Regions from separate parts of the Leifsonia sp. GW821-FHT13C05 genome, predicted to be linked through region 1. Evidence: riboswitches for the same ligand, from Rfam matches in the RefSeq annotation. Region 1 holds a riboswitch; the other holds the start of a gene.

Region 1 (14,287 bases):
GACATCTCGGCGTGGATCGAAGTGCAGACGGCGGACGGCTGGGTCACGGTCGACCCGACCCCGCCGCTGCGGCCCGTTCCGCCGAAGCAGCCGGACCAGCCGACGCAGATCACGCGCCCGCAGACCAACGTGCAGCCTCCCGTCGACGACACACCCGCGCAGCGCGACGACCCGCCGCAGGCGCAGGTCGACAAGAGCAACACCCCGCAGCCCAACCCGCTCCTGGATGCGATCCTCACGGTGCTCACCATCCTCGGCTGGGTGGTGCTCGGCCTGGCGATCCTCTCCGCGCCGTTCCTCGCCGTCCTCGCCGCGAAGTGGCGGCGCAGGGCGCTGCGCAGGCGAGCGCCGACCTCGGTGGAGCGCATCGCGGGAGGGTGGCGCGAATTCGCGGACACCGCGGTAGACCACGGCTACGACCCGCCGCCCGCTGCGACCAGGAAGGAGTTCGCCGGCACCATCGGCGGCTCCCGGGCGAGCGCTCTCGCGGCGGTCGCCGACCGGGCGGTGTTCAGCCCGATCGCTCCCACCGAGGAGGAGGCGGACACGGTCTGGAAGGCCGTCGATGAACTGCGCGGCCAGCTCGGCAAGCGCGACACACGGTGGAAGCGCCTGCTGGCGGCGGTTTCGCTCCGCTCGCTCGGCTACCGTGGGTGGAAGGGCAACGGAAGGAAAGGCAGACGATGAACTGTCGGGTGTGTGGCAGCGAATTGTCGGACGGAACCCTGTTCTGCGGCAACTGCGGAAGCTCGGTGACGGCGGCGCGCGTTCGGCCGCCTGCCGTCGCGGACTCTCGGCCCTCCGACACCTCCATCGTGGAGCGGCTGCCCAAGCCGGCGGTCGCCGGACGGTTCCCGGGAGCGGAGCCCCTGGACGACGCGCCGATCCTGGTCGAAGACCTCGACGCGGCGCCGCCGGTCGAGCAGGCACAGGTGACGTACACGCTCAGCTTCTCCACCGGCCCGAGCGTCGAGGTGTCGGGCACCGGCCTGATCGGCCGCCGCCCGATCACGCAGCCGGGGGAGCAGGTCGACCAACTGATCACCGTCGACGACCCGGCCAGGAGCGTCTCGAAGACGCACCTCGAGTTCGGCATCGAGGCGGGGGAGCTGTGGATCTGCGACCGGTACTCCGGGAACGGGACGGTCGCGCATCCACTCGGCGGCGTCGCCCGCCTCTGCGAGGCAGGACGACGCTACCGGGTGACCCGCGGCACCCGCGTGGAGATCGGCGACCAGTGGTTCGACGTCAGCTGAGCTGACGCCCGAACTCCGTTGGAACGGAGTTCGGGTGCGACCCGGCCCTGATCTCCGCACGAACGGAGTTCGCGGCGGCGTGTCGCGCAGGATCTCCGGTTATGCAGTTCGACCGGAGTTCTGGGGCGACACGCCGCTCAGGGCTCCGCAACGACGGAGATCCCGGCCGGTTGGGCCAGGATCTCCGTTATTGCGGTGCGGGATGCGCGGCTAGGCGAGCGCGTCGGCGACCGTCCCGGAGGTGAGGCCGTGGGCCTCTGCCACGGCGGAGTTGGTCACCGTGCCTGCGTGCACGTTCAGGCCGAGCGCGAGGGAGGCGTCAGCAGACAGCGCCTCGCGCCAGCCGCGGTTGGCGATGGCGCGCGCGTACGGCAGCGTCGCGTTGGTCAGCGCGTACGTCGAGGTGTGCGGCACCGCGCCCGGCATGTTCGCGACGCAGTAGAACAGCGACTGGTGCACCGTGAACGTCGGGTCGGCATGGGTGGTCGGGTGGGAATCCGCGAAGCAGCCGCCCTGGTCGACGGCGATGTCGACGAGCACGCTTCCCGGCTTCATCCTGGACACCAGCTCGTTGCTCACCAGCTTCGGCGCCTTCGCGCCGGGAACGAGCACGGAGCCGATGACGAGGTCCGAGGCGACGACCGCCTTCTCGATCTCGAAGCTGTTCGAGGCGATGGTCTTGATGCGTCCGGCGTAGAGCGCATCCAGTTCGCGCAGGCGGGCGATGTTGGTGTCGAGCACCGTCACCTCCGCGCCGAGGCCGACGGCCACCGAGGTCGCGTTCGTGCCCGCGACACCGCCGCCGAGCACCGTGACGACGGCCGGGTGCGTGCCGGGAACGCCGGGGACCAGGAGGCCGGGGCCGCCGTTCGGCTTGAGCATCGTGTTCGCGCCGACGATCGGGGCGAGGCGGCCTGCCACCTCGCTCATCGGGGCGAGCAGGGGGAGGGCGCGGGACGGCAGCTGCACGGTCTCGTACGCGATGGCCGTGACGCCGGAGTCGATGAGTGCTCGGGTGAGGTTCTCCTCCGCGGCGAGGTGCAGGTAGGTGAACAGCACGAGGCCGGCACGGAAGTGCTGGTACTCGCTCTCGATCGGCTCCTTGACCTTGAGCACCAGGTCCGCGATCTGCCAGGTGGATGCGGCGTCCGGCAGGATCGTGGCGCCCGCCGAGGCGTAGAGCTCGTCGGGGATGGAGGACCCGACACCCGCCTCGGTCTCGACGTAGACCTCGTGCCCGTTCGCGACGAGGTCGTGCACGCCGGCCGGGGTGATCGCCACCCGGAACTCGTTGTTCTTGATTTCGCGGGGGATCGCGACCTTCATGGGGCTCCTTACACGTCGACGTGGTGGTTCGATGATCACCCTAGCCCGAACACAACGACGATTTCGACTGTCCGTTGGTCGTATTTGTGCTGATTTCGTGAATTCGCAGGGGAGAGGGCGCGGATTCCGCCAGCGGGCCTCCCTCGGAAGGGGCTGCACAACGGTTTCCCCGTCGAAAACGACGATCCGGAACGGATTTCGTGAAGATTGTGTTTCGGAATGGACGTTTTCCCCATTGGATGATGCGCACAGCACCGGCCATGTGCCAGTATCGACCCACCGCACGGGCACATCGAAGTGCCGGCGGGTTGTTGTGCGTGATCGTGTTCGACCCCGAAGGAGCACCACTCGTGAATTCCAGGCAGCTTCCGCAAGACCCGATGATCCAGAAACTGGTGGAATCCGCCAGGCGTTCTCAGATGACACGCCGCGGGCTCCTCGCCGGTGCCGGCGCCAGCGCTGCGGCGCTCGCCCTCGCCGCCTGCTCCACCGGCGGAGCGTCGAGCAAGCCGACCGCGGCCAAGGACGTGTCGTCGTCCGACAAGACGCTGACCTGGGCCAACTGGCAGGCATACCTCGACCAGGACGACAACGGCAAGTACCCGACGCTCATGGCGTTCGAGAAGCAGACCGGCATCACGGTCAAATACGACGTGGCCGTCGACGACAACAACACCTACTACGCCAAGGTGAAGGACCAGCTCGCCCTCGGCAAGGACATCGGGGCCGACACCGTCTGCCTCACCGACTGGATGGTCGCCCGCCTCATCCGGTTCGGCTACGTGCAGACCTTCGACGAGTCGGCCATCCCGAACAAGAAGAACCTGTCGCCGTCGCTTCAGGATGCCGACTTCGACCCCGGACGCAAGAAGTCCCTGCCCTGGCAGAGCGGTTTCGCCGGCATCTGCTGGAACAAGTCCAAGCTGCCGAACGGCCTCAAGTCGGTCGACGACCTGTGGAAGCCCGAGCTCAAGGGCAAGGTCGGCGTGCTGAGCGAGATGCGCGACACGATGGGGCTGCTCATGCTGCAGCAGGGCGTCGACATCTCGAAGAAGTTCAGCGACGACGACTTCAACAAGGCCATCGACAAACTGACCAAGGAGGTCAGCGACGGGCAGATCCGCAACATCAAGGGCAACTCGTACCTCAACGACCTCAAGAGCGGGGACACCCTCGCCGCGATCTGCTGGTCGGGCGACATCACCCAGCTGAACGCCGAGGCCGGAGACAACTGGGAGTTCATCCTGCCGGAGGCGGGCGGCACCCTGTGGAGCGACAACTTCGTCATCCCGATCGGCTCGCCGCGCAAGGCGAACGCCGAGAAGCTGATCGACTACTACTACCAGCCGGAGGTCGCAGCGGAGGTGGCCGCCTGGGTGAACTACATCACCCCGGTGGTCGGTGCGAAGGAGGCCGCGGTCAAGATCGACCCGGAGCTCGCAGACAACCAGCTGATCTTCCCGGACGACACCACCCTCTCGAACGCGCACATCTTCCGCACCCTCACCCCGGCGGAGGAGCAGAAGTACCAGGCGGCGTTCCAGAAGGTCATCCTGGGCGCCTGATGGCACGCGGAGCATTCGCCGAGTCCGGCGCCGACCTGCAGCTGGTCGGGATCAAGAAGCGCTTCCCGGGGTTCACGGCGATCGAGAACCTCGACCTCACCATCCCGGCCGGTTCGTTCTTCGCCCTGCTCGGGCCGAGTGGATGCGGGAAGACCACCACCCTGCGCCTGGTCGCGGGGCTCGAGGAGCCGACGGAGGGTCAGATCCTCATCGGCGGCAAGGACGTCACCAAGACCAAGCCGTTCCAGCGCCCCGTCAACACGGTGTTCCAGAGCTACGCGCTCTTCCCGCACATGACCATCCTGGAGAACGTGGCGTTCGGGCTGCGCCGCCGCAAGATCGGCGACCCTGTGCAGAAGGCGCACGAGGCGCTGCGCCTGGTGGAGCTCGACCACCTCGCCTCCCGGCGGCCCGCCCAGCTGTCCGGCGGTCAGCAGCAGCGCGTCGCCCTGGCCCGCGCCGTCGTCAACCGGCCCGCCCTGCTGCTGCTCGACGAGCCGCTCGGTGCGCTCGACCTCAAGCTGCGCCGTCAGATGCAGCTGGAGCTGAAGTCGATCCAGAACGAGGTCGGCCTCACCTTCGTGCACGTCACGCACGACCAGGAGGAGGCCATGACGATGGCCGACACCGTCGCCGTGATGAACAAGGGCGAGATCGAGCAGATGGGCGCCCCCGCTGTGCTCTACGAGCTTCCGGCCACCGTGTTCGTGGCGAACTTCCTCGGCCAGTCCAACCTGTTCGTCGGCCCGATCCTGGACGGGGGAGGAGACGTGCTCGGCGTGGATGTGGCCGGACAGCGCATCCAGGTTCCCCGGTCGCGCGCTCAGCGGCACACCGGAACGGTCACGGTCGGCGTCCGTCCGGAGAAGCTGTCGCTGTTCTCCGACCCGTCCGCGATCCCCGGCGGCTCGAACATCCTGGGTCCCGGCCGGGTGATCGACGTGTCGTTCAGCGGCGTGAGCACGCAGTACCTGGTGCAGGTGCCCGGCGCAGGCACGATCGTCGTGTTCGCGCAGAACCTGTCGAGCGGTCCCGTCGCCACCCTCGGCGGCGAGGTGTGGATCGCGTGGGACCCGTCGCACACCTTCGTGCTCGCCGACGAACCGCCGGCGGACGGCCGGTTCGCCGACGACTCCGACACCCAGATGATCGCGACGCAGGCCAAGGAGCGCATGCTGACGGAGCTCGAGGAGGCCTGATGGCGCTCGCCACGTTCTCGTCGGCCGCGCCGCCGACGGCGCAGGACCAGGAGCCGCCGCAGCGGCGCAGGAGCGGCATCGCGCTCGTGCTGCTGCTTCCGGGCATCCTGTACCTGGTGCTGTTCTTCCTCACCCCGCTGGTGTCGCTCATCATCACGTCGTTCCAGACTCCCGTGGTGGATGGGGACATCGGGCAGTACCAGGCCGCGTTCCAGTGGCAGAACTACACGGACGCGATCGCGGAGTACTGGCCGCAGATCATCCGGTCGTTCGTCTACGCGATCATCGCGACGGCCGCCGCTCTGGTGATCAGCTACCCGCTGGCGTACTTCATCGGCGTGAAGGTGCGGAAGTACCCCCTCCTGCAGAACCTACTGATGACGCTCGTCATCGCACCGTTCTTCATCAGCTTCCTGCTCCGCACGCTGGCCTGGAAGCAGTTGCTCTCCGACGATTCCTGGTTCACCAGCTCGCTCAAGGCGCTGTCGATCCTGCCACCGGATGCGCACGTCACCGGCACGGCGTTCTCCGTCATCTTCGGTCTGACGTACAACTTCATCCCGTTCATGACGCTGCCGCTGTACTCGACGCTCGAACGACTGGATGTGCGCTACCTGGAGGCGGGAGCCGACCTGTACGCGAGTGCCTGGACGACGTTCCGCAAGGTCACCATCCCGCTGTCGATGCCCGGAATCGTCTCCGGCACGCTGCTGACCTTCATCCCGGCGGCCGGCGACTACATCAACGCGTCGCAGGACTTCCTCGGCGGCTCGGACACCTCGATGATCGGTAACGTCATCGAGACGAACTTCCTGGTGCTGCAGAACTACCCGACGGCCGCGGCCATGTCCGTGGTGCTGATGGCGGTCATCCTGGCAGTGGTCGGCGTCTATGTGAAGCGCAGTGGGACGGAGGATCTGCTGTGAAGGGCTTCAGATTCAAGGGCCTCGGCCTCGGCGTCTACGCGTTCCTCGCGCTGGCGTTCCTGCTCATCCCGATCGTCTACACGTTCATCTTCTCGTTCAACGACGCGCTCAAGAACAACATCGCCTGGCGCGGGTTCACCTTCCGCAACTGGACGAACGTGTGCGACGCCGCCGGCATCTGCGACGCGTTCATGGCGAGCATCATCATCGGCATCGTCGCCACCGTCATCGCGACGGTGCTCGGCACGATGATCGCCATCGCGCTGATGCGCTACCGCTTCCGTTTCCGGTCGCAGACCAGCCTGCTGCTGTTCCTGCCGATGGCGAGCCCGGAGGTCGTGCTCGGTGCCGGCCTCGCCGCGCAGTTCCTCAGCCTCAGCGTGAACAAGGGCTTCGGCACGATCATCATCGCCCACGTGATGTTCTGCATCAGTTTCGTGGTGGTCACGGTGAAGGCGCGCGTCGCGAGCCTGGACCCCGCGCTGGAGGAGGCCGGACGCGACCTGTACGGGTCTCCGATCGCCGTGTTCTGGCGCATCACGTTCCCGCTGCTGCTCCCCGGCATCCTGTCGGCGGCGCTGCTGTCGTTCTCGCTCAGCTTCGACGACTTCATCATCACCAACTTCAACGCAGGTGCCGTGACGACGTTCCCGATGTACATCTACATCGCGGCGTCCCGCGGCATCCCCGCCCAGGCGAACGTGATCGCCTCCGCCGTGTTCATCATCACCATTCTCGTGGTGCTGATTACCCAGCTCACGGCGGCGGCACGAGCGAAACGGCTCGCCAGGAACGTGGGCTGACCGCTTCCGGTACCCGAGCCGAAGCACCCAGACCCCCAAAGGCGAGACGACCCGACAGCACCCAGCTGCCGGGTCGTCACGTCGTTCAGAACAGGGCGCCCGGGCCCCGCAGAACCCCGGATGCCGCTGCCCCGGCCAGGATCGCCGCCAGCACGGCGAGCGAGACGGCGAAGAACACGGCGTCCGTCGTGTCGAGCGGCACCGGCCGCCAGACGGTCCTCGGACTGCGGCCGAGTCCGCGCAGCTCCAGCGTGCCTGCCACCCGTTCTCCCCGGCGGATCGAGCCGACGAGCAGCGCGAATACGGCGGCGGCCAGCAGGCGCGGTCGCGCCCTGCGTCGTCCGGAGCGGCCGACCGGGCTGCGCACGAGCTGCGCCTGCCTGATCGTCGTCCACTCCGCTCCGAGGTCTTGGAGCATCCGGTATCCGGCGAGGATCGCGTATGTGACGCGCACGCTGAGCCCGGCGTGCTGGTGCAGGCTGTTCACCAGGGCGACGCCGTCGGTCGAGACGAGGAACGCGACGGCGAGCAGGCCGGTCAGCATGGTGCGTCCGGCGAGCGCGAGACCGACCAGCACGCCCTCGGTCGTGACCCTGAGCATCCCGGCCTGCCAGAGCACGTCGCCCGGCCGGGTGAGGACGTTCACCACGAAGACGCTGAGGGCGAAGAGCAGGAACGGCGCGAGCGACCGGGCGAGCGCCGTCACCCGCACCCCGGTGCCGGCCACGACGGCGGCGAACGCCACCAGCAGGAGCACGGCGGGCGTGACGGGGTCGAGCACGAACATCACGGCGACGGACACCACCAGCATCAGCAGCAGCTTGACGCTCGGGTTCCGCCTGGCCAGCGGCGAGTCTGCCACCTCCCGCACGAACGACGCGGTCACGACGGCACCCGCGCCCGGTCGACGGCGGTGACCGCCGCGCGCAGCTGGGCGGCGGTGTCGCAGCGGGCGGCGAACCAGCGCAGCAGCCGGGAGGGATGCACGCCCGCCGCGTCGACCAGGTCCGGCCGGGCGAGGAGCCCGGGGAGGTCGCCGTCGTATGCGATGCCGCCGTCCGCCACGACCACGACGCGGTCGGCCAGAGCGGCGACGAGCCGCAGGTCGTGGCTGGCGAACACGACGGCGCGCCCGGCGTCCGCCGTGCGGCGCAGCACCTCGGCGACGGCGACGGTGTCCCTCCTGTCGAGACCGAAGGTCGGCTCGTCCGCCAGCAGCACGCCGCGGGCATGGGCGAGCATCGCCGCGAGACTCAGGCGGCGCTTCTCCCCGCCGGACAACTGGTGCGGGTGCCGCTGGGCGAGTGCGGTGAGGCGGTGCTCGGTGAGGATGCCCTGCACGTCCAGGCGTCGGAGGCTCCGCGCATCCAGGCCATAGACCAGTTCGCGCTCGACCGTGCCGGCGACGAACTGGTGCTCTGGATTCTGGAAGACGAGCGCCGGACGGTCGCCCTCCACCCGTCCGGCGAGCGGCCGCAGCAGCCCGGCGAGCGTGCGCAGGACCGTCGACTTGCCCGCGCCGTTGGCGCCCAGCACCGCGACCGTCTCCCCGGTCTGCACCGCGAGGTCGATGCCGGAGACCGCCGGGGCGCCGCGGCGGCCCGCCGTGACACCCACCGCCGTGAGCACCGCGTCGCCGAGCGGGCGACCGGCCGTCTCCGTCTCCGCCTCTGCCCGCTCCGGGATGCACGAGGAGAGGAAGTCGTCGAACGTCCCGTCCTCCACGCGGCCCTCCCTGCCCGTGATGGCCTGCAGCTCGGTGTCGAGCGGCAGCCAGCAGCCGAGCGAATGCAGCCGCGCTGCGTTGGCGGAGAGGACGGCGTCGGTCGGTCCGTCCATCAGCACCGTACCGTCGTCGCCGACCGCGACGGCCCGCTCCGGCAGCCCGGCCGTCCCCGCGTCGCCCGCGAACTCGTCCAGCCGGTGCTCGACCAGCACGACGGCCGGGCTTGTCTCGCGCACCGCGTCGTCGATCGCCTGCCGGACGGCGCGCACGCCGCGCGCATCCAGCATCGAGGTCGGCTCGTCGAGGAGCAGCACGGGCGGTTCGCCGACCACGGCGGCGGCCAGCGCCACCCGCTGCAGCTCACCGCCGGACAGCTCCGCCGTCGAGCGCCCTTCGAGCGCGGCGGCCCCCGCCATCCGGAGGGCGGAGCGCACCCTGCCGTCGATCTCGGAGGGAGGCACCGCCGCGTTCTCCAGGACCAGGGCGAGTTCGGCATCCACCTGGGGGAGGCACACGCCCGCAGCGGGGTCCTGACCGACCATCCCGATGACGGGGGAGCGCTCCACCACGGTGCTCGCCTCTGTGACGCCGTCGCAGATCCGCACCGACCCGTCGAGCACGGCGTGGACGCTGTTCGGGATGCTTCCCGCCAGCACCTGCAGCAGCGTCGACTTGCCGGACCCGGACGGCCCGAACACCAGCACGCGCTCACCGGCGGCGACCCGGAGGTCCACGTCGTTCAGCACGGGATGCTCCTGCCGCCGGTAGCGGACGGCGACGGCGTCGAGCGCGATCACCTGGCCGCCGCCGCGTCCCGTCCGATGGCGAAGTTGTCGACGGCGCCGGTGCGCTCCACCGCCCGCACCAGCACCTTCGCGAGCAGCCCGCCGATGATGGCGCCGGACAGCACCTGGATGATCAGCCTGGTCCAGAACAGGTCGGTGCCGTACCAGCCCGCCCGGAACGCCGAGTAGAAGAACACCGCACCGGCCCCGAGCGCGCCGGACAGCGAGTACCGCAGCCAGCCGAACCGCCGGTAGCGCCCGGCCGCGAACGGCAGCTCGCTGCCAGCACCCTGGATCGCGGCCGCGATCAGCAGCGTCGGCCCGACGGCCGAGCCGAGGAACACCACCTCGATCACGGAGGCGATCACCTCCGCCAGCACGCCGGCGAACGGCCGCCGCACGATCGCGATGGCGAGCGGCGCCACCAGCAGCCAGCCACCGAGCAGCACGTGCTGCACCAGGTCGCCGAACGGTCCGGCCAGCGCGGACAGGGCGATCCAGCCCTGCACCAGCGCCCAGTAGAGAAAGCCGAAGACGACCCCGAGCACGACGACCAGCATCAGATCGCGCAGCGACCAGCCTCGCCGGACACCGGCGCTCATCGGGTCACGCTCGGGCTGTTGACGGAGATGGTGGCGTGCGTCGTCACGTGCGCGACGGAGCGGCCGACCGCCGCCCAGGTGCCGGCGATGGTGCCGACGATGTCTGCGACGTCGCCGGAGAGCCTGGTGACGTAGTGGTCGCTGCCGACGTACGTGCCCGTCGCTTTCGCGTCGTCGATGGCCGCGTAGATGTCGCGCATGTGGTCGGCGGTGCGCTCAGGAGTGCCGTGGTCGTCGAGCGGGTAGAGCGCCCACTGGGCCAGCGCATCCACGCCGGTCTGCGGCACGTCCAGCGGGGCGTCCGAGAACACCGGGGGATGCTCCGGACGCTCGCAGGTGACCTCGCCCGGGCAGCCGCGGGAGAGCATCACGGTGGCGACGACATGGTGGCCGCCGGCGGAGGCGGCGGAGATCAGCGCGCTGAAGTAGCGCGCGATGTCCTGCTCGTCGCCGGTGACCCAGGTGCTGATCGGGTCGGTCTCGACCGTCAGTCCGGTGCTCGGCGTCGCGTCGAGCGCGCCGAGGATGACCTCGACGTAGTCGTCGCTCATCACCGAGAGGGTGATCCTGCCGCCGACGCCGAACGCGCGCGGCTCGATGGGTGGAGTGGGTGTTGCGTGCACTGTCGTGCCCTTCCTGTCGGAGGTGGGGCACGGGAAACACCGTCGCGGACGCGACGATATGCGAGAATTCAGCCTCCCTGCGCTGGCATGATCCAGATCAGGTTCGACGGTCGAAGCGTTCGACGCTTCCTCTCAGCCCGGTTCACCGGACTCCCGTGTTCGGGACCACCTTAGCGCGGTCCCGGACACGGGGCGTACGTCACGGGGCGTGCGTCACACGTACGACGCGCGGATCTCCCCGACCTGCTCGCCGCGGCCGTACACCGCGAGGTCGAGTCTCGGAGCGATGGCGTCAACCGCCTGGCGCTCGATCGCCCCGGCATCCGCCAGCAGCGACAGGGCGACGATGCTCGCCGCGCGCAGGCTGCCGTCGAGGATCTTGAGCGCGACGGTGGTGCCGTCGGGGGCGGCCATCACCATCACGCCCTCTGCGCCGAGCTTGGCGAAGACGCCGAGCTCGTCGATCACCAGGGTGTTGGCGCGTCCGGGGCCGTCGATCGCCCAGCCGTTCGCCAGCACCGCGTTCTTGAGCGTCGCCGCGTTGCGGTAGAGCGCGAACGGGGAGCCCTCCGATGCGGTGGCGATGCGCTGGATGCCGCGGGCGAGGGTGCTGAGGGCCATCGCGAAGACCGGGGCTCCGCAGCCGTCGATGCCGGTCGCGACGACCTTGTCCCCTGTCAGCCGCTCGACCACATCCCGCACCTGCTGCTGCATGGGGTGCTGCGGGTCGAGGTAGCTCTCGGTGGGCCAGCCGTTGACCATGCAGGCCAGCAGCATGGCGGCGTGCTTGCCCGAGCAGTTCATGAAAAGCGGCTGCTTGTGGTCGCCCGCCCGGATCGCGTCGTCGCGCGCCGCGGTGTCGAGCGGCCAGTCGTTCGGGCACTGCAGGGCGTCCTCGGTGAGCTGCGCCTGCGCGAGCAGGCCGCGCACGACGGACAGGTGGGCGGGCGTCCCTCCGTGGCTGGCCGTGGCGAGCACGGCCGCGGCGCCCTCCAGCGGGACGCCGGCGCCCATGACCGCGATGGCCTGGAACGGCTTCATGCTCGACCGGGGGAACACGGGAGCGCTCGGTGCGCCGAGCGACCGGACGACGCTGCCGTCCGGTCCGAGCACGATGGCGGAGCCGACGTGCCGGGACTCGATGAAACCGCTGCGCTCGACGACCGCCAGCTCGACGGCCTCCTCGCCGGTGAAGACCGCGGGGCTCACAGGGCGGAGAAGGCGTCGTCGAGCACCTGCACGGCGTCGGCGATCAGCGCGTCGGAGACGGCCAGGCTGGGCAGGAAGCGCAGGACGTTCCCGTACGTTCCTGCCGACAGGACGAGCAGCCCGTGCTGGGCCGCGTACGCCACGATGGCGGTGACGGCCTCAGGGTTCGGCTCCTTGCTGGTGGAGGCCGCGCCCGGCTGCACCAGCTCGATCGCCAGCATCGCGCCGATGCCGCGCACGTCGCCGATGATGTCGTACTTCTCCTGCAGGGCAAGCAGCGCGGGCTTGAGGGTGTTCTCGATGCGCTTGCCCTCGGCGAGGAGGTGGTTCTTCTCGATCGACTCGAACACCGCGACGGCGGCCGCGGCGGCGACCGGGTTGCCGCCGAAGGTGCCGCCGAGCCCGCCGGGCTGCGCGGAGTCCATGATCTCGGCGCGGCCGGTGACCGCCGCGAGGGGGAGACCGCCGGCGATGCCCTTGGCGCTCAGCACCAGGTCGGGCACGAGACCGAAGTGCTCGCTGGCGTAGTACGCACCCGTGCGCGCCATGCCGCTCTGGATCTCGTCGGCGATGAACACGACGCCGTTGGCCGTGCACCACTCCTGCAGGGCGGGCAGGTAGCCGTCCGCGGGCACCATGAAGCCACCCTCGCCCTGAATGGGCTCGGCGACGAGGCAGGCGAGGTCGGATGCGCCGACGACCTTCTCGAGGTATGCGATGGTGCGCGCTGCCGCCTCCTCACCGCTGAGACCGTCGTGATACGGGTACGAGCTGGGGGCGTGGTAGACGTCGCCGGCGAACGGGCCGAAGCCGGTCGCATACGGCATCGCCTTGAAGTTCATCGCCATCGTGAGGTTGGTGCGCCCGTGGTACGCGTGGTCGAGCACAGCGACGGCACGGCGGCCGGTGTGCTTGCGGGCGATCTTGACACCGTTCTCCACGGCCTCGGCGCCCGAGTTGACGAGCACCGTCTTCTTGGCGTGGTCGCCCGGCGTGTGCGCGGCGAGCAGCTCGGCGACGCGCACGTACTCCTCGTACGGCGTGATCGTGAAGAGCGTGTGGATGACGTCCTGCAGCTGAGCGGCAGCAGCATCCACGACGGCCGTCTCGGTGTGGCCGACCGTCGTCACGCCGATGCCGGCGCCGAAGTCGACGAACTGGTTGCCGTCGACGTCGACCAGGATGGCGCCGTTCGCCTTGGCGATGTAGACGGGAAGGGTGGACGAGACGCCGGTGGGAACCACTGCCAGGCGTCGCTGGTGCAGCTCCTGGGACTTCGGGCCGGGTACGGCCGTGACGATTCGGCGTTCTTGCGCAACGCTGTAAACGGGCGCGCTGGTGCTCAGAGTGTCGGTCATGATGAGACGAGTTTAGCTCCGGTGGCAGAATCGGACCATGAGGCTCGAGCACAGCTACGCGATCGACATCGAATGGACCGGCAACCGCGGAACCGGGACGAGCGGCTACAAGGACTACGGGCGGGAGCACGTCGTCACGGCCGAGGGGAAGCACCCCATCGAGGGCTCGGCCGACCGCACGTTCTTCGGCGACCGCGACCGCTGGAACCCCGAGGAACTGCTGCTCGCGGCGCTCAGCCAGTGCCACATGCTCAGCTATCTTGCCGAGGCGGCACTGGCCGGGGTCGTCGTGGTGGGATACACGGATGCAGCGACCGGAGTGATGGAGCAGACCGGCAACGGGGGAGGCCACTTCACCAGCGCCACCCTGCGCCCCCGCGTCACGATCGCCGACCCTGCTCAGGCCGAGCTGGCCGCCTCCCTGCACGCCCCTGCCGCGGCCAAGTGCTTCATCGCGGCGTCGGTGAACTTCCCCGTCGCCCACGCCCCCGAACTCCTCACCCTCGCCTGATCACTACGCGTGGCGGGTGCGGGCTGTGGTGGGGACGGCGGCGGGCGCGGACGCGCGCTCCTCCTCTGCCCAGCGGTGGATGGCGGCCGCCCAGCGGCCGTCGCGGGTGAGCGGTGGAGGCTGCTCGGTGCCGGAGTCGCGGCGGGTGCGGAGCAGTGCCTGTTCGCGTTCGCGCTCGCCGAGTTCGGCGATCGACGTCAGCCACAGTGTGAGCGGATGCATGATAACCACCTAACTTGTTTTGGTGGTTAGAGCATACCGTAACCAGTTATCGAGTTACAATGGTTACATGCGTACGAATGCAGTCGAGCTCGGTGCCGACCTCCTGGTCGACTTCCTCAACACCTACGACGTCGAGGACGGCGTCGACGCCATCGACGACCCCGCCGGCTTCGCCG
Region 2 (14,287 bases), 420 kb from region 1:
TCGGGCGTCGCCGTCTCGATGTCGAGCAGCACGCCCTCTCCGCCCAGGCGATAGACGTCGTCCGCGTGCTCCTCATTCCGGACGATGCCGACGAAGTCGTCACCGTTGTCATAGAGCACCCGCATCAGCTGCTGGGCGACTTTTCCGTGGGCACCGACGATCACAACACGAGTCATGCTTCCATCATGGACCCGTCGGGGGTGGATGCGCCCACGGCGAACACCTCCAGCGAATCGGCCGTGAATTTGTTAGCGTCATCCCATGCTGACGTTCTTCGAGCTGCTGGGGCGGGTCTTCGCCGCGTCGCTCGACGGCGTGCTCGCCGCATCCACGCCGGCCAGCATCATCGCTCTCGCCGGTATGGCCGGTGCGATCGGACTCGTCGCGGTCGTCGCGGCCGCCGGGCTCACGTCGGTGGCAGCACTGGCGGCGTCGCTGCGCATCCGGGCCCGGCTCGAACGGCCCATCGAACCGGCGGACAAGAGCGCCATGCTCCGCCAGTCCGATCCGGATGCCGACGGCCGCCCGCGCCCGCGAGCGCCCGGTCTCGCCCTGCGGACCGCGTAGCAGGAGCATCTCTCGCCACCCCGATGGGCGGCGCACCCCTGCCGGCAGCATCGGCTGCCGAGCGCGGTCAGACGGAATCCCCCCCATCCGTTCGACAGCAGGGACACTTCTCGTGGACATCTTCTCCTTCGGCCCCATCGCGGCCGTCCTCGACGCGACATACGCTCTCGTCACCGGCCTGTCCGGCGCTCTCGCGCCGGTCGCAGGCACTCTCAGCGGCCTGCTGGCCGTCGTCGCCCTCACCGTGATCGTCCGCGCGCTCCTCATCCCGGTCGGGATGAGTCAGGTGCGCGCCGAGTACAACCGCCGCCGTCTGGCGCCGCACATCGCCGAGCTGCAACGCAAGCATGGAAAGGACCGCGAGCTGCTCGCCAGGAAGACGATGGAGCTCTACCAGTCGGAGAAGGTCTCTCCGTTCGCGGGGATGCTCCCGCTGCTCGCGCAGCTTCCGGTGATCTCGCTGGTCTACGCGGTCTTCACCCATCCGGCGATCTCCGGTCACGCCAACGAGCTGCTCGGCGAGCATGTCTTCGGCGCGCCGCTCGGCACGAGTTTCGTCGGCCTGACCAGTGCGGGAGCGGAGGTGTGGCCCGCGATGCTGGTCTACCTCGTCGTGCTCGGGCTGATCGCGATCGTCACCACCGTGTCCAGGAGGGTGCTCACGCTCCCGCAGCCGGAGGGCGCCGCCACGCCCGGTTCCGGCGGCCTGCTGCGCGCCCTGTCGTTCCTGCCGTACGTGACCGTGGTGTTCGCGGCGTTCGTGCCGCTCGCCGCCGCCGTCTACATCCTGACCTCGACGGCATGGACCGTCGCGGAGCGGTTCACGCTGCGTCGTCTCCTCGACCCGGAGCGGCACCGCCCGGATGGGCGGATCGAGCCGTCCGCCGCCCGCTGACCGGGCAGCCGGCCCGCCGGGTGTCATGCTTGGAGCATGAAGAACCGCAAGACAGCCGCCTCGACCGACCCGGCGTTCGGCGTCGGCGTGCAGGTGTACGTGCGCGAGTCGCAGGAGGAGAGCGGTGACGACTGGGTGGGGGAGCCCACCGGGGTCATCATCGCGCCGGGTGCAGCGAGCCTGCGCAGCGTCAACCTGCCAGCCGGAGACGTGACGTCGTGGCTGGTCGCGTTCAGCGAGCCGCAGCGGCGGCGCGACGGCCGCGGCCCGTACGAGCAGGCGACCATCGCACAGGCGCTGCTGGTGGCCGCAGACCCGATCGACGGTTAGCGGCACCCGGATGCACGGGGTCGGGCTGGTCCGCGGGATCAACGTCGGCGCATCCACGCGGGTGGCGAAGGGCGACCTGGCCGCGGCGTTCACGGAGGCCGGGTTCGAGCGCGTCTCGACCTTCCTGCAGTCGGGGAACGTCGTGTTCGACGCCGCAGCCGCCCCGTCGGCCGCACAGGCCGCGGCCGTCGAGAGGGCCATCGAGAAGCGCTCCGGCGTCTCCGCCCGGGTGATCCTGCTGACCGAGAAGGCGTTCCGCACCGTCGCGGCGGCGAACCCGCTGCTCGACGCCGGCGACGACCACTCGAAGCTGATGGTCACCTTCCTCGACCATCCCGTGCCGCCCGCGCTCGGCGTTCCGGACGCGGACGCGATCGCTCCGGAGGTGGTCAGCATCGGTGAGCGCACCGTGTACCAGTGGTGCCCCCTCGGCGTCTCGAAATCCAAGCTCACTCCCGCGTTCTGGCGCGAGGTCGGACCGGTGGCGACCGGGCGCAACTGGCGCACCGTGCTCCGCCTGATCGAGGAGCTGGATGCGCGAAGCTGAGCATTCTCCGCGAATAGTGCAGAACTGCATTCTTTCAGTTTAGAAAGCTTGCAGCGAGTGCAATAATAGTCGAGTGATATCGGAAACCCTCGGACTGCGCGAGCGCAAACGCCTGGAGACACGGGCGCAGCTCGAACGCGCCACCGTACTGCTGGTGGCAGAGGTCGGACTCGAGAACGCCACGGTCGACGCGATCTGCGCCCGTGTGCCCGTCTCGCCCCGCACCTTCTTCAACTACTTCGACAGCAAAGAAGACGCCATCCTCGGGATGCGCGACCTCCCCATCGACGTCGCCTTCCTCGACCAGCACAGGGCGGCCACCGCCGGGCTGCCGGTCGTCGAACAGGTCATCGGCCTGCTGCTGCACGTGATGGGCCCGGCGATCGGAGACACCGAGCTGCACGAGGCGAGGATGGCGATCGTCAAGGAGCATCCGGAACTCCTCCGGCGGCAGTTCGCCCAGATGACACGGATGGGGGAGCAGCTCGTCGCGGGCGTCTCCCTCTTCCTCACGAACGATCCTGCGTTCTCCGCCCTCCCCGACGCCGAACGCGACTCGCTCGCCGAGCTGATCCTCCCGCTCTGCGGCGGCGCCATCCGCGCTGCCGTCAAGGAGTGGGTCGCCGACGGCTCCGTGCGCGACACAGCAGAACTTCAGAGGCGGGCCGTCGAGCTCGCCGGAAAGGTGATCACGGCACTCGCATGAGTCAGACAGCAACACACCAGGAGACCGCGGGCGCACTGCCAGACGGGGCTCCGAAGAAGAAGGCGATCCTCCTCGTCTTCGCCGGCCTCATGGTCACGATGCTCCTCGCATCCCTTGACCAGACGATCTTCTCCACGGCCCTCCCGACCATCGTCGGCGAGCTGAACGGCGTCGAGCACATGCTGTGGGTGACCACGGCGTACATCCTGGCGTCCACGATCATGATGCCGGTCTACGGCAAGCTCGGCGACCTGATGGGCCGCAAGGGCCTGTTCATCATCGCCATCGGGCTGTTCATGGCCGGCTCGGTCGTCGGCGGCCTGGCGGGCGACATGGGCTGGCTGATCGTCGGCCGTGCCGTGCAGGGTCTCGGTGGCGGCGGACTGATGATCCTCTCCAACGCGATCATCGCCGACGTCGTCCCCGCCCGCGAGCGCGGCAAGTACATGGGCATCATGGGCGGCGTCTTCGCCCTCTCGTCCGTCGCGGGCCCGCTGCTCGGCGGCTGGTTCACCGAGAGCATCGGCTGGCGCTGGGCGTTCTGGATGAACATCCCGCTCGGCATCCTGGCCATCGCGTCCGCCGTCGCCTTCCTCCGCCTGCCGAAGAACACCGCAGGCAAGCCGCGCATCGACGTGGCCGGGATGGGGCTGCTCGCCATCGCATCCACCTGCCTGGTGCTGCTGACCACCTGGGGCGGCACGACGTACGCCTGGGATTCGCCCGTGATCGTCTCGCTGATCGTGGGAACGGTCGCGGCGGGCATCGCCTTCGTCTTCGTCGAGAAGGCGGCGGCGGAGCCGATCATGCCGCTGGCGCTCTTCAAGGACCGCAACTTCAACCTGACCACGATCGCCGGTCTGATCATCGGCATCGCGATGTTCGGCGCCCTCGCCTACCTGCCCACCTACCTGCAGATGGTCACCGGGGCGAACGCCACCGAGGCCGGCTTCCTGATGATCCCGATGATGGCCGCGCTCCTCATCACCTCGATCGTCTCCGGGCAGCTGGTCAGCAGGACAGGACGGTATAAGTGGCTGCCGATCGCGGGAACGGTGATCGTCGGCGTCGCCCTGGTGCTGCTGTCGACCATGACCCCGACCCTCCCGGTGTGGGTGCTCTGCAGCTACCTGGCCGTCATGGGCATCGGGCTCGGGATGAGCATGCAGATCCTGATCCTCATCGTGCAGAACGCGTTCCCGGTGTCCCAGGTCGGCACGGCGACGGCAGCGAACAACTACTTCCGTCAGATCGGAGCCTCGCTCGGCTCCGCGATCGTCGGCAGCCTGTTCGCGTCGCGCCTCACCGAACTGCTCACCGAGCGGATGCCGGCAGGAGGCCAGGCGGCGGGCGGCGGGACCAACTCGCTCACCCCCGCGATCGTCAAGAGCCTGCCTGCGCCGATCCGCGATGTGATCGTCGGGTCGTACAACGACGCGCTCACCCCGGTGTTCCTCTACATGGTCCCGCTGCTGCTCGTCGCGGTCGTGCTGCTCTGCTTCGTGAAGGAGAAGCCGCTGGCCACCACCATCGAGCGCGATGTGGTCGCGACGACCGCCGAGATCGACGGTTCGACGCATCCGACACTGGATGCGGAAGCGGCCTCCCAGCAGGCGGTTGCGTCCGACACGGCGCAGCCCGCCGAGGACGACGAGCTGGACGGAACGCTCATCAGGAGCTGACCGGCCTCGTCGTCCGAACGGCCCGCCCTCCCCGGCTTCGGGAGGGCGGGCCGTGCCCTTTACCCGCAATCACTGGCCCCGCGCGGCGGACGCTCCTACAATGACGGCATGTTCGTCGAGGGCACCCTTCGATGGCAGGTCACCGAGGACTGTCCCTGGGACCTGCTGATGGCGCTCGCCCTCCGCGACCTCGGACACCTCGACGGGGTCGGCGACCCCGTGATCCCGCGGCTGACGCCGGCGGTCGCTCCCGTGCTGCATCCGGCGACCGGTGCGCTCCCCGTGCTTCCCGCCCGGCGGCGCCCAGCGCATCCCGGAGCGGAGGGCAGCCCGCTGGCCGAGCAGTGGCTGGCGTGGTTCGAGTTCACCGTCGACAGGGAGCGGAGGGCGGCGGGGTCGCTGCTTCAGCCTCCGCACTTCTCGGCGTTCGACAGGGCGATCGAGCTGCAGGACCTCATCCTGGAGCACTTCGACGAGGCGCTGCTGTGGGCGACCGAGCGGCACGACGAGTACGCCAGGGCGAGCGCGCAGACGCACGCCAGGCGCGCGGCCGACATCGTGGATGTGGTGCGCGACCGCGAGCACGAGCTGCGGAGGCAGGCCGGCTACTTCCGGCTGGACCTCTCCGTGCTCCCGCTCGAGGAGCGCGGAGCCTGGATCGTCGGCCCGCACTCCGTCATCCTCAGCACGACCCTCCGAGACGACTCCGACGCCTTCCGCGCCTGGTTCGCCCCCGTCGTCGCCGCCCTCGTCTAGCTCCTCGCCGATCAGGCGGGGCGCTGAGCGGGGGAGACGGTCTCTGCCGGGTCGGTGACGGCCACGTCGCCGACGGCCTCGTCGATGCGGGCGAGCACGTCGCCGGAGAGGCGGATGCCCGCTGCAGCGGCGTTCGAGGCGACCTGCTCCGGCTTGGATGCTCCGACGATGGCTCCGGCCACGTTCGGGTTCTGCAGCACCCAGGCGACGGCGAGCTGCGCCATCGTGATGCCGAGCTCGTCGGCGATCGGGCGGAGGCGCTGCACGGCGGTGAGCACGTCGTCGTTCATGAACGACTTGATCGCGTTCGCGCCGCCCTTGCTGTCCGCGGCGCGGCTGCCCTCCGGCACCTCTTCACCCGGCTGGTACTTGCCGGTCAGCACGCCCTGCGCCACCGGCGACCAGACGATCTGCGAGATGCCGAGCTCGGCGGAGGCCGGGACGACCTTGCCCTCGATGACCCGCCACAGCATCGAGTACTGCGGCTGGTTGGAGATCAGCTGGAAGTTCAGCTCCTTCGCCAGCGCCGCACCGGCGCGCAGCTGCTCCGCGTTCCATTCGGAGACGCCGATGTAGAGCGCCTTTCCGGCGCGCACGACATCGGCGAACGCCTGCATCGTCTCCTCGAGCGGCGTCTCGTAGTCGTACCGGTGCGCCTGGTAGAGGTCGACGTAGTCGGTGCCGAGACGCTCCAGGGAGCCGTCGATCGACTCGAAGATGTGCTTGCGGGAGAGCCCGACGTCGTTGTGGCCCTTGGGGCCGGTGGGCCAGTAGACCTTCGTGAAGATCTCGAGGGAGGCGCGGCGCTCGGCCTTGAGCGCGTCGCCGAGGACCTTCTCCGCCGCCGTGTTCGCATACGCGTCCGCGGTGTCGAAGGTGGTGATGCCCGCATCCAGTGCAGCACGGACGCTCTGCGTCGCGATGTCGTTCTCCACCTGGGAGCCGTGGGTGAGCCAGTTGCCGTAGATGATCTCGGAGATCTTGAGTCCGCTGTTGCCGAGGTACCTGAATTCCATGATGCTCACGCTACCCGACGACACTGTCGGCGGCACGTGGCAAGCTTGTCTGGTGGGACGAGCGGACGGCAACGACAGGCGGGTGACCACCGAGCCAATCGACGACTCGTCCGCCACCATCCTGCACGTCGACATGGACGCGTTCTTCGCCTCCGTCGAGCTGCTCGACCGACCGGATGCGCGCGGCAAGCCCGCCATCGTCGGTCACCCCGGCCCGCGCTCGGTCGTGACCAGCGCGACGTACGAGGCGCGCAAGTTCGGGGTGCGCTCCGCGATGCCCGTCTCCCAGGCGCTCCGGCTCTGCCCGCAGGCGATCATCCTGCCGCCGCACATGCACAAGTACAAGGAGTATTCGGAGAAGGTCATGGCGATCTTCTCCGAGGTCACCCCGCTGGTGGAGGCGCTGAGCATCGACGAGGCTTTCCTCGACGTCGCGGGCGCCAGGCGGCTGCTCGGGTCGCCGCGCCGCATCGCCGAGCTGATCAGGGCGCGCGTGTACTCGGAGACCGGCCTCAGCTGCTCGGTCGGCGCAGCGCCCACCAAGTTCATGGCCAAGCTGGCCTCGGGCCGGGCCAAGCCGGACGGCGTGCTGGTCATCCCGGAGTCCGCGATCATCTCCTACCTGCGCCCGCTGCCGGTCGGGGCGCTCTGGGGCGTGGGCGCCAGCACCCAGCAGGCGCTCGAACGACTCGGGATGCGCACGGTCGCCGACCTCGCCGACGCACCGCTGCACGTGCTGCAGAAGGCGGTGGGCGACGCCTCCGGACGCAAACTGCACGAGCTCGCGAACGGCAGGGATCCCCGCTCGGTGGTCACGGAGACCCGCGAGAAGAGCGTCGGGCACGAGATGACGTTCGAGACCGACGTGTCCGATCAGGATCTGCTGCGCCGCGAGCTGCTGCGGCTGTCCAACCAGGTGGGGGAGCGGCTGCGCAAGCACGGGTTCGTCGGGCGCACCGTCGCCCTCAAGCTGCGGTTCTCCGACTTCCGCACGGTGACGCGCTCGCGCACCCTCGGCGAGCCGACCAACGTCGGCAGGCGCATCTTCGAGGAGGCGTGGCAGGTCTACGAAGGGCTCGACCTCGGCCGCACCCCGATCCGTCTCATCGGCGTACGCGCCGAGCAGCTGCTCGACGGCGGAGGCGACAGCCTGGCGCTCTGGGATCCGGACGACGAGTGGCGCGAGACCGAGCGAACGCTCGACGCGGTCAGCGCACGGTTCGGGCGCGGGATGATCGGACCGGCCTCCCTGGTGAAGCGGCAGCCGGACGCCGACGTGGCGGCCGACGATGGCCGCAACCCGCGCTGGCTCAGCGACTGAGCGTCAGCGCAGCAGGCTGAGCGCGTGACCGGTCAGCGCAGCCCGACGATGATGCCGCGGTGGTCGCTGCCGTTGTCCGGCAGCACGTCGCTCGACACGTTCGTCATGCCGCGCACCAGCGCGTGATCGAGCCGGGCGACCGGGAACTCGGCCGGCCAGGTGAAGCCGAAGCCGAGCGTGCTGTCCGGCGCCTCGGTAAGCGTGGACAGCAGCGGCTGGAACTTCCTGTCGGTGCTCGCCGTGTTGAAGTCGCCGACCACGATCAGCTTCGCCGCGTCGTCCGCGGCGACCGTCTCCGCCAGCTGCGACAGCATCGTGTCGCGCGACTGGTATGCGCCGGGCCGGACGGACGCGATGTGCACCGCGTAGACGCGCGTCGGCGTTCCCGGCGTCGCCAGGTCGACCCGCACCGCCCTGTCCCAGCCGAGGCCGAGGTCGAGCCGCTGCTCGTCGCTGATCGGGTACTTGCTCCAGACGCCGACCGTGCCGACGACGGCACTGTGCGGGTAGCCGGGGGCGAGGACGCCCGCGACCGTCTCCCGCGAGGTGGCGTCGAGTTCCTGCAGGGCGATCACGTCCGGCGCGCGGTCGGCGAGGTCTTTCGCGATCGCGCCCGCCGCGGTGTTCTGGGCGTGGATGTTCTCGCTCGCGACGGTCAGCGACGGCGCTCCCGCGTGCATCCCGGGCAGGATGGTCGGCAGGAACATGCTGCCCCAGACCGCGGCGGCCGCCGCGACGCAGAGCCCGCCGAACAGGGACAGCCGCAGCAGAGAGGCGATGCCGAGCAGCAGGATGACCCCGCCGAGCCACGGCAGGAAGGTCTCGATCAGCGACGCGGACCCCACGATGTTCGGCAGCAGACCGTGCCAGAGCAGCAGTGCGCCCACCATGAGGGCGAGCAGGCCTGTGACGATGCCGCGCGGGCCACGGCTGGAACGGATCATCGACACTCGCACGATTATTCACGGTGCACCGCTGAGAACCTGCCGCAAACGCTGGACAGAGGCTGAGCACTGCCCTGGTGAGCCTGGGAGCGGGAGGGTACGGTTGCTGCATGACCAACATCTCCCTGAAGCTCGCGGAAACGATCAGCTCAAACGGCATCAAGTCGGTCTACGGCGAGCCCGTGGAGATCGACGGGACCACCATCGTCCCTGTCGCGGCCGTGCAGTACGGCTTCGGCGCAGGCTCGGCCGGGGAGGGCGAGGACGCCGACGCCCCCGGTGGAGCGGGCGGTGGAGGCGTGAGCATCCCGTTCGGTGCGTACATCAACGACGAGACCGGTGTGCACTTCCGTCCGAACATCATCACGCTGCTCGCCGTCGCCATCCCGTTCGTCTGGGTGGCCGGCCACGCCTGGGCACGCATCATCCGGGCGTTGAAGAAGTAGACTGAACGCGAACACGGGAGTCCGGTGAGCCGGGCTGAGAGGAAACTTCTCAAGTTTCGACCGTTGAACCTGATCTGGATCATGCCAGCGCAGGGAGACATTCTCGAATCCCGTGCCCTCTTTCCACGAACGAAAGGGCACGAACAGTGCACGCAACACTCTCTCCGAGCACCACAGCCGATCGCAGCACGCGCGTCCTGAAATGGCGGGTCGTCGACATCGTCGTCGCCAGCGTGGTCGCCGTCGCCTCCGGCGTCGTCTTCTGGGTCTGGGGACAGCTCGACAACCCCATCTCCGGTCCGGTGAGCGCCGTGCTCCCGGGCTTCCAGGGCATCCTGAACGGGCCGTGGCTGTTCGCGGGCGTGCTCGGTGCGCTGATCATCCGCAAGCCGGGTGCTGCGATCTACACCGAGCTGGTCGCCGCGACCGTGTCGGCGCTGATCGGCACGCAGTGGGGATTCGCGACGCTCATCTCCGGGCTGGTGCAGGGCCTCGGCGTCGAGATCGTCTTCGCCCTGTTCCTCTACGCCAACTGGCGGCTGCCCGTCGCGCTGCTCGCGGGAGCAGGAGCGGGCATCGCCGAGTCGATCCTCGACCTCCTCTACTGGTACCCGGGCTCCAAGCTCGGCTTCGTCGTGACGTACACGATCACCACGACCATCTCCGGCATCGTCGTGGCCGGGCTGCTCTCCTGGCTGCTCGTGCGCGCGCTGGCGAAGACCGGCGCGCTCAGCAGGTTCGCATCCGGTCGCGAGGCGACAGGCAGGGTCTGATCATCGCAGGCAGTGCGGATGGTCTGCGCGGACCGTCAGCCCCGGTCGCCGTTCGGGTCGACGACTGGGGCTGGCGCTATGCCGGGCGCAACGCGTGGGCGGTCAGCGGACTGAGCCTGAGCATCCAGCCGGGGGAGCGGGTGCTGCTGCTCGGCGCATCCGGGGCGGGCAAGTCGACCGTGCTCGCCGGCCTCACCGGGGTGCTCGGCGGGGACGACGACGGGGAGACCGTCGGGTCCGTCACCGTCGGGGGACGGCGCCCGGCCGATGCGCGTGGGGCGAGCGGGCTGCTGCTGCAGGACCCGGACTCGCAGGTCATCCTCGCGCGCGTCGGAGATGACGTGGCCTTCGCCTGCGAGAACCTCGGCGTGCCGCGCGAGCAGATCTGGCCGAGGGTGCGGGATGCGCTCGACGCGGTGCGGCTCCGGGTGCCGCTCGACCACCCCACCGCGGAGCTCTCCGGCGGTCAGAAGCAGCGGCTCGCCCTCGCCGGGCTGCTGGCGATGCGGCCGGGACTGCTGCTGCTCGACGAGCCGACGGCGAACCTCGACCCGGACGGCGTGATCGAGGTGCGTGAGGCTGTCGAGTCCGTGCTCGAGGCCACCGGGGCGACGCTGATCGTGGTCGAGCACCGCGTGGCCGTCTGGCGCGGCATCGTGGACAGGGTGATCGTGCTCGCCTCCGACGGCGGTGTGCTCGCCGACGGACATCCGGATGCCGTGCTCGCCGACACCTCGAACGAGCTGAGGACGGCGGGCGTCTGGCTGCCCGACGAACCCGTGCCGATCGCCAGGGAGGTCGTCACCGGCGCACCGCTGCTGACCGCCGACGCGCTGGCGTTCGGCCGCGGTCCTGCCGTCGTTCGTCGCGCCCGGCGGGGGAGGCGCGGCCGTGACAACCGGAATGACCTCGCCGCGGCAGCACTGCCCGACCGGGTGGATGCGCGCATCGCCGAGGGCTCGGCGCTCGCCCTCGTCGGCAGGAACGGCGCGGGCAAGTCGACCCTGGCGCTCACCCTCGGCGGCCTGCTCCCTCCGCTCGGTGGGGTGCTGCGCGCCGAGGCGGCCCTCGCCGGTCAGGCCGGGCAGGAGCCCTCCGCGTGGCGCTCGCGCGACCTGCTCACCCGCATCGGCAGCGTGTTCCAGAATCCGGAGCACCAGTTCGTCGCCTCCACGGTCCGGGACGAGCTCGCCATCGGGCCGCGCGTCCTGCGCGAGCCGGAGAGCGCGGTGACCGCGCGGGTCGACGAGCTGCTCGACCGGCTCTCGCTCGCACCGCTCGCCGACGCGAACCCGTTCACCCTCTCCGGCGGCCAGAAGCGCCGCCTCTCGGTGGCGACGGCCCTCGCCACCCGGCCCACCGTTCTCGTGCTCGACGAGCCGACCTTCGGCCAGGACGCCAACACCTGGGCCGGCCTGGTCGCGATGATCGCCGAGTTGCGCGCCGAGGGGCACGCCATCGTCGCCGCGACCCACGACAACGAGTTCGTGACCGCCATCGGCGCGACCAGGCTCGCGCTCGGCGCCGGAACGGAGGTGCGCGCGTGAGCATCATCGCCCCCGTACGCCAGGGACCGCTCGGCGCCGTCAACCCGGTCGCCAAGCTGGGCGCAGCCCTCATCGTCACGGTGGTGCTGCTGCTGTCCATCGACATCGTCTCCGCCGCGGTCGCGCTCGGCCTCGAGCTGGTGCTGCTGTGCTTCTCGCGCATCCCGTTCCGGGTGCTCGCGCTGCGCACGGCTCCGGTCTGGATCGCCGCGCCGCTCGCCGGGATCACCACGCTGCTCTACGGTCGCACCAGCGGCGTCGTCTACGTGCAGTGGATGTTCGTGGAGATCAGCGACGGCTCCATCCAGCTGGCGGTCGCGACCACCCTGCGCATCCTCGCGATCGGCCTCCCCGCCGTGCTGCTGTTCATCACCATCGACCCGACCGACCTGGCCGACGGCCTCGCGCAGGTGCTTCACCTTCCTGCGCGGTTCGTGCTCGGTGGCCTGGCCGGGCTGCGGCTGGTCGGGTTGTTCGTCGACGACTGGCGCGCGCTCAGCCTCGCCAGGCGCGCCCGCGGCATCTCCGAGTCCGGAGCGCTCCGCCGGATGCTCGGCCAGGCGTTCGCCCTGTTCGTGCTGTCGATCCGCCGGGGCACCAAGCTCGCGACGGCGATGGAGGCGCGCGGCTTCGGGGCGTCGACCGTGCGCACCTGGGCGCGGCAGAGCGTGTTCCGCGGGCGGGACTGGGGGGCGCTCTCCGTCGCCGCAGCCGTCGCGGTCACCGCGGCGGGCGCCGCCATCGCAGCGGGGACGTGGCATGTCTTCGGTGCGTGACGCCGAGCTGCGGCTGCGGGATGTGCTGCAGCGAGCGATCCGGGATGCGACCGCGCGCCGGGCGGCGCCGGTCGTGCTCATCGACGGGCCGAGCGGGGCGGGGAAGAGCTCCCTCGCCGACCTGCTGCTGGCGGACTGGCCGGGCGACGTCGCCCCACGGCTGGTGCGGATGGACGACCTGTACCCGGGCTGGGGCGGCCTGGATGCGGCGAGCGAGGCGGTCGGGACGGACCTGCTCGCGCCGCTCCGCGCATCCGGGGCCGGACGGTGGCGACGCTGGGACTGGGCGGCCGACGCCCCCGCCGAGTGGCACACCGTCGACGGCGACGCGCCCCTCATCGTCGAGGGATGCGGGACGCTCGCTCGTGCGAACGCGCGGCTCGCCGACCTCGCGCTCTGGCTCGACGCGGACGACGCCCTGCGAAAAGAGCGCGCGCTCGCCCGCGACGGACTCTCCTTCGCCACCCACTGGGACCAGTGGCAGCACGACTTCGAGCACTACCTCGCGCGCGAACGCCCGAGGGAGAACGCCTCGCTCGTGCTCGACGTGACCGACTGGCCGCTGGCCGCAGCCCGGCAGGCAGCGCAGAGGACTAACGTTGAGGCATGACCGCAGCAGAACAGACTGAGACCGAGTACATCGTCGAATACGTCGACGGCCCCCTGGCCGGAACGACCGAGCGACGCCTCCTGATCGACGGCAAAGTCGACGAGCGCATCGGCGCCGTGGCGGCCATCGAGGGTCTCGAGTCGCTGTTCTGGTACGTGGCGGGCGCCGAGCGCACCGTCAACGGCGAGAAGTACGTGTCGTACTCGTTCGACGCCCCGGACAGCGACCCGGTCGAGACCGAGAAAGAGGAAGAGTCCCTCTAGGCGGGCAGCTGGCGGGCCGGGCCGGCCGAGCCGGTCAGGCCCAGCCGAGCTCGTGCAGGCGGGCGTCGTCGATGCCGTAGAAGTGCGCGATCTCGTGCACCAGCGTGACGTGGATCTCCTCACGGAGCTGGTCGATGTCGTCGCAGATCGACAGCAGCGGCTCCCGGTACAGGATGATCCGGTCCGGCATCTCGCCGAAGCCGTAACTGTCGCGCTCGGTGAGCGCGACCCCGTCGTACAGCCCGAGCAGGTCGAGCGAGCCGTCCTCCGGACGGTCCTCGACCACGAACACGACGTTGTCGAGCCCGTCGACCATCTCGTCCGGCAACTCGTCGAGCTCGTCGGTGACTAGGCTCTCGAAGGCGTCGGCGTCCAGCTGGATCGGCACGGTCACCACGCCTGGGCGGTGGCGGCGTGCAGGTCGAGCAGTTCTGTCGTGCGCTCGCTCGGACCGCGGCCGAACCCGCACTCCGTCGCGACGCCGAACCTCGGCTGAACGGCCGCCGCCGCCGCGATCCTGCGCTCGGCGCCGTCGACGCCGTCCTCGTGGTGCAGCAGCCCGAGGTACAGCTCGGTGTGCTCGGGCACGGTCACGCCGGCGAGCGGTGCGAAGAACTCGGCGTCGTCGCGTTCGATCGGCACCGGCAGGTGGAACCAGGTGATCGGGCGGGTCGCAGCGCCGAGCACGCCGGAGAGCACGTCGGCCAGGTGACCGGCGTCCGTCGGCTGCACGAAGTGCGCCTCCTCGACGTCGCCGTAACAGAGGTGGTATCCCACCTCGACGTCGGCCGGGACAGCGGCAGCCTGACGGACGGCGCGTTCGACGACGCCGCCGAGCACGTCGTCGAACCACGGCACGATGGCGTGGTGCGACCGGATGTTCGCCGACTCGAGCAGGGCGAACTCGACGGCCGTGTCCCACTGGATCGCCAGGCTGTCGTGCGGGATGCCGTCGACGATGCGCTGGAGCTCGGCGAACAGGGCCCGCTCGTATGCAGGCTCGAACGCCGCGCGGTGCTCGGCGACCACGAACGCCCCTGTAATGGCCGCCGGGGTAGGCAGCGACACCTGGAACCGGATGCCCTCCGCGATCTCGCCGGACGCGCGC

Evidence for each region. Region 1 has a riboswitch for thiamine pyrophosphate ahead of AC1ROC_RS05750 (YkoF family thiamine/hydroxymethylpyrimidine-binding protein). Riboswitches for the same ligand answer to the same signal wherever they lie in the genome.
Region 2: another riboswitch for thiamine pyrophosphate. It lies ahead of AC1ROC_RS03780 (ECF transporter S component); the one in region 1 lies ahead of AC1ROC_RS05750 (YkoF family thiamine/hydroxymethylpyrimidine-binding protein).

Annotation. Positions count from the first base shown of each region.
Region 1 covers NZ_JBXAPT010000001.1:1,191,932-1,206,218, reverse strand. The annotation lists gene AC1ROC_RS05800 (transglutaminase TgpA family protein) at 1-687, shown strand, start outside; gene AC1ROC_RS05795 (zinc ribbon domain-containing protein) at 684-1,256, shown strand; gene ald (alanine dehydrogenase) at 1,467-2,582, opposite strand; gene AC1ROC_RS05785 (ABC transporter substrate-binding protein) at 3,002-4,147, shown strand; gene AC1ROC_RS05780 (ABC transporter ATP-binding protein) at 4,147-5,346, shown strand; gene AC1ROC_RS05775 (ABC transporter permease) at 5,346-6,272, shown strand; gene AC1ROC_RS05770 (ABC transporter permease) at 6,269-7,075, shown strand; gene AC1ROC_RS05765 (energy-coupling factor transporter transmembrane component T family protein) at 7,161-7,961, opposite strand; gene AC1ROC_RS05760 (ABC transporter ATP-binding protein) at 7,958-9,598, opposite strand; gene AC1ROC_RS05755 (ECF transporter S component) at 9,595-10,188, opposite strand; gene AC1ROC_RS05750 (YkoF family thiamine/hydroxymethylpyrimidine-binding protein) at 10,185-10,811, opposite strand; TPP riboswitch at 10,869-10,978, opposite strand; gene AC1ROC_RS05745 (asparaginase) at 11,025-12,020, opposite strand; gene gabT (4-aminobutyrate--2-oxoglutarate transaminase) at 12,017-13,378, opposite strand; gene AC1ROC_RS05735 (OsmC family protein) at 13,416-13,889, shown strand; gene AC1ROC_RS05730 (hypothetical protein) at 13,893-14,111, opposite strand; gene AC1ROC_RS05725 (CGNR zinc finger domain-containing protein) at 14,179-14,287, shown strand, end outside.
Region 2 covers NZ_JBXAPT010000001.1:768,196-782,482, reverse strand. The annotation lists gene AC1ROC_RS03840 (SDR family oxidoreductase) at 1-176, opposite strand, end outside; gene AC1ROC_RS03835 (DUF6412 domain-containing protein) at 262-567, shown strand; gene AC1ROC_RS03830 (YidC/Oxa1 family membrane protein insertase) at 680-1,462, shown strand; gene AC1ROC_RS03825 (hypothetical protein) at 1,499-1,792, shown strand; gene AC1ROC_RS03820 (DUF1697 domain-containing protein) at 1,803-2,339, shown strand; gene AC1ROC_RS03815 (TetR/AcrR family transcriptional regulator) at 2,413-3,045, shown strand; gene AC1ROC_RS03810 (MDR family MFS transporter) at 3,042-4,727, shown strand; gene AC1ROC_RS03805 (hypothetical protein) at 4,836-5,483, shown strand; gene AC1ROC_RS03800 (aldo/keto reductase family protein) at 5,495-6,499, opposite strand; gene dinB (DNA polymerase IV) at 6,552-7,820, shown strand; gene AC1ROC_RS03790 (endonuclease/exonuclease/phosphatase family protein) at 7,853-8,764, opposite strand; gene AC1ROC_RS03785 (GerW family sporulation protein) at 8,875-9,210, shown strand; TPP riboswitch at 9,223-9,323, shown strand; gene AC1ROC_RS03780 (ECF transporter S component) at 9,357-9,983, shown strand; gene AC1ROC_RS03775 (ABC transporter ATP-binding protein) at 9,986-11,530, shown strand; gene AC1ROC_RS03770 (energy-coupling factor transporter transmembrane component T family protein) at 11,527-12,306, shown strand; gene AC1ROC_RS03765 (nucleoside/nucleotide kinase family protein) at 12,290-12,916, shown strand; gene AC1ROC_RS03760 (hypothetical protein) at 12,913-13,179, shown strand; gene AC1ROC_RS03755 (metallopeptidase family protein) at 13,214-13,567, opposite strand; gene AC1ROC_RS03750 (hypothetical protein) at 13,570-14,287, opposite strand, start outside.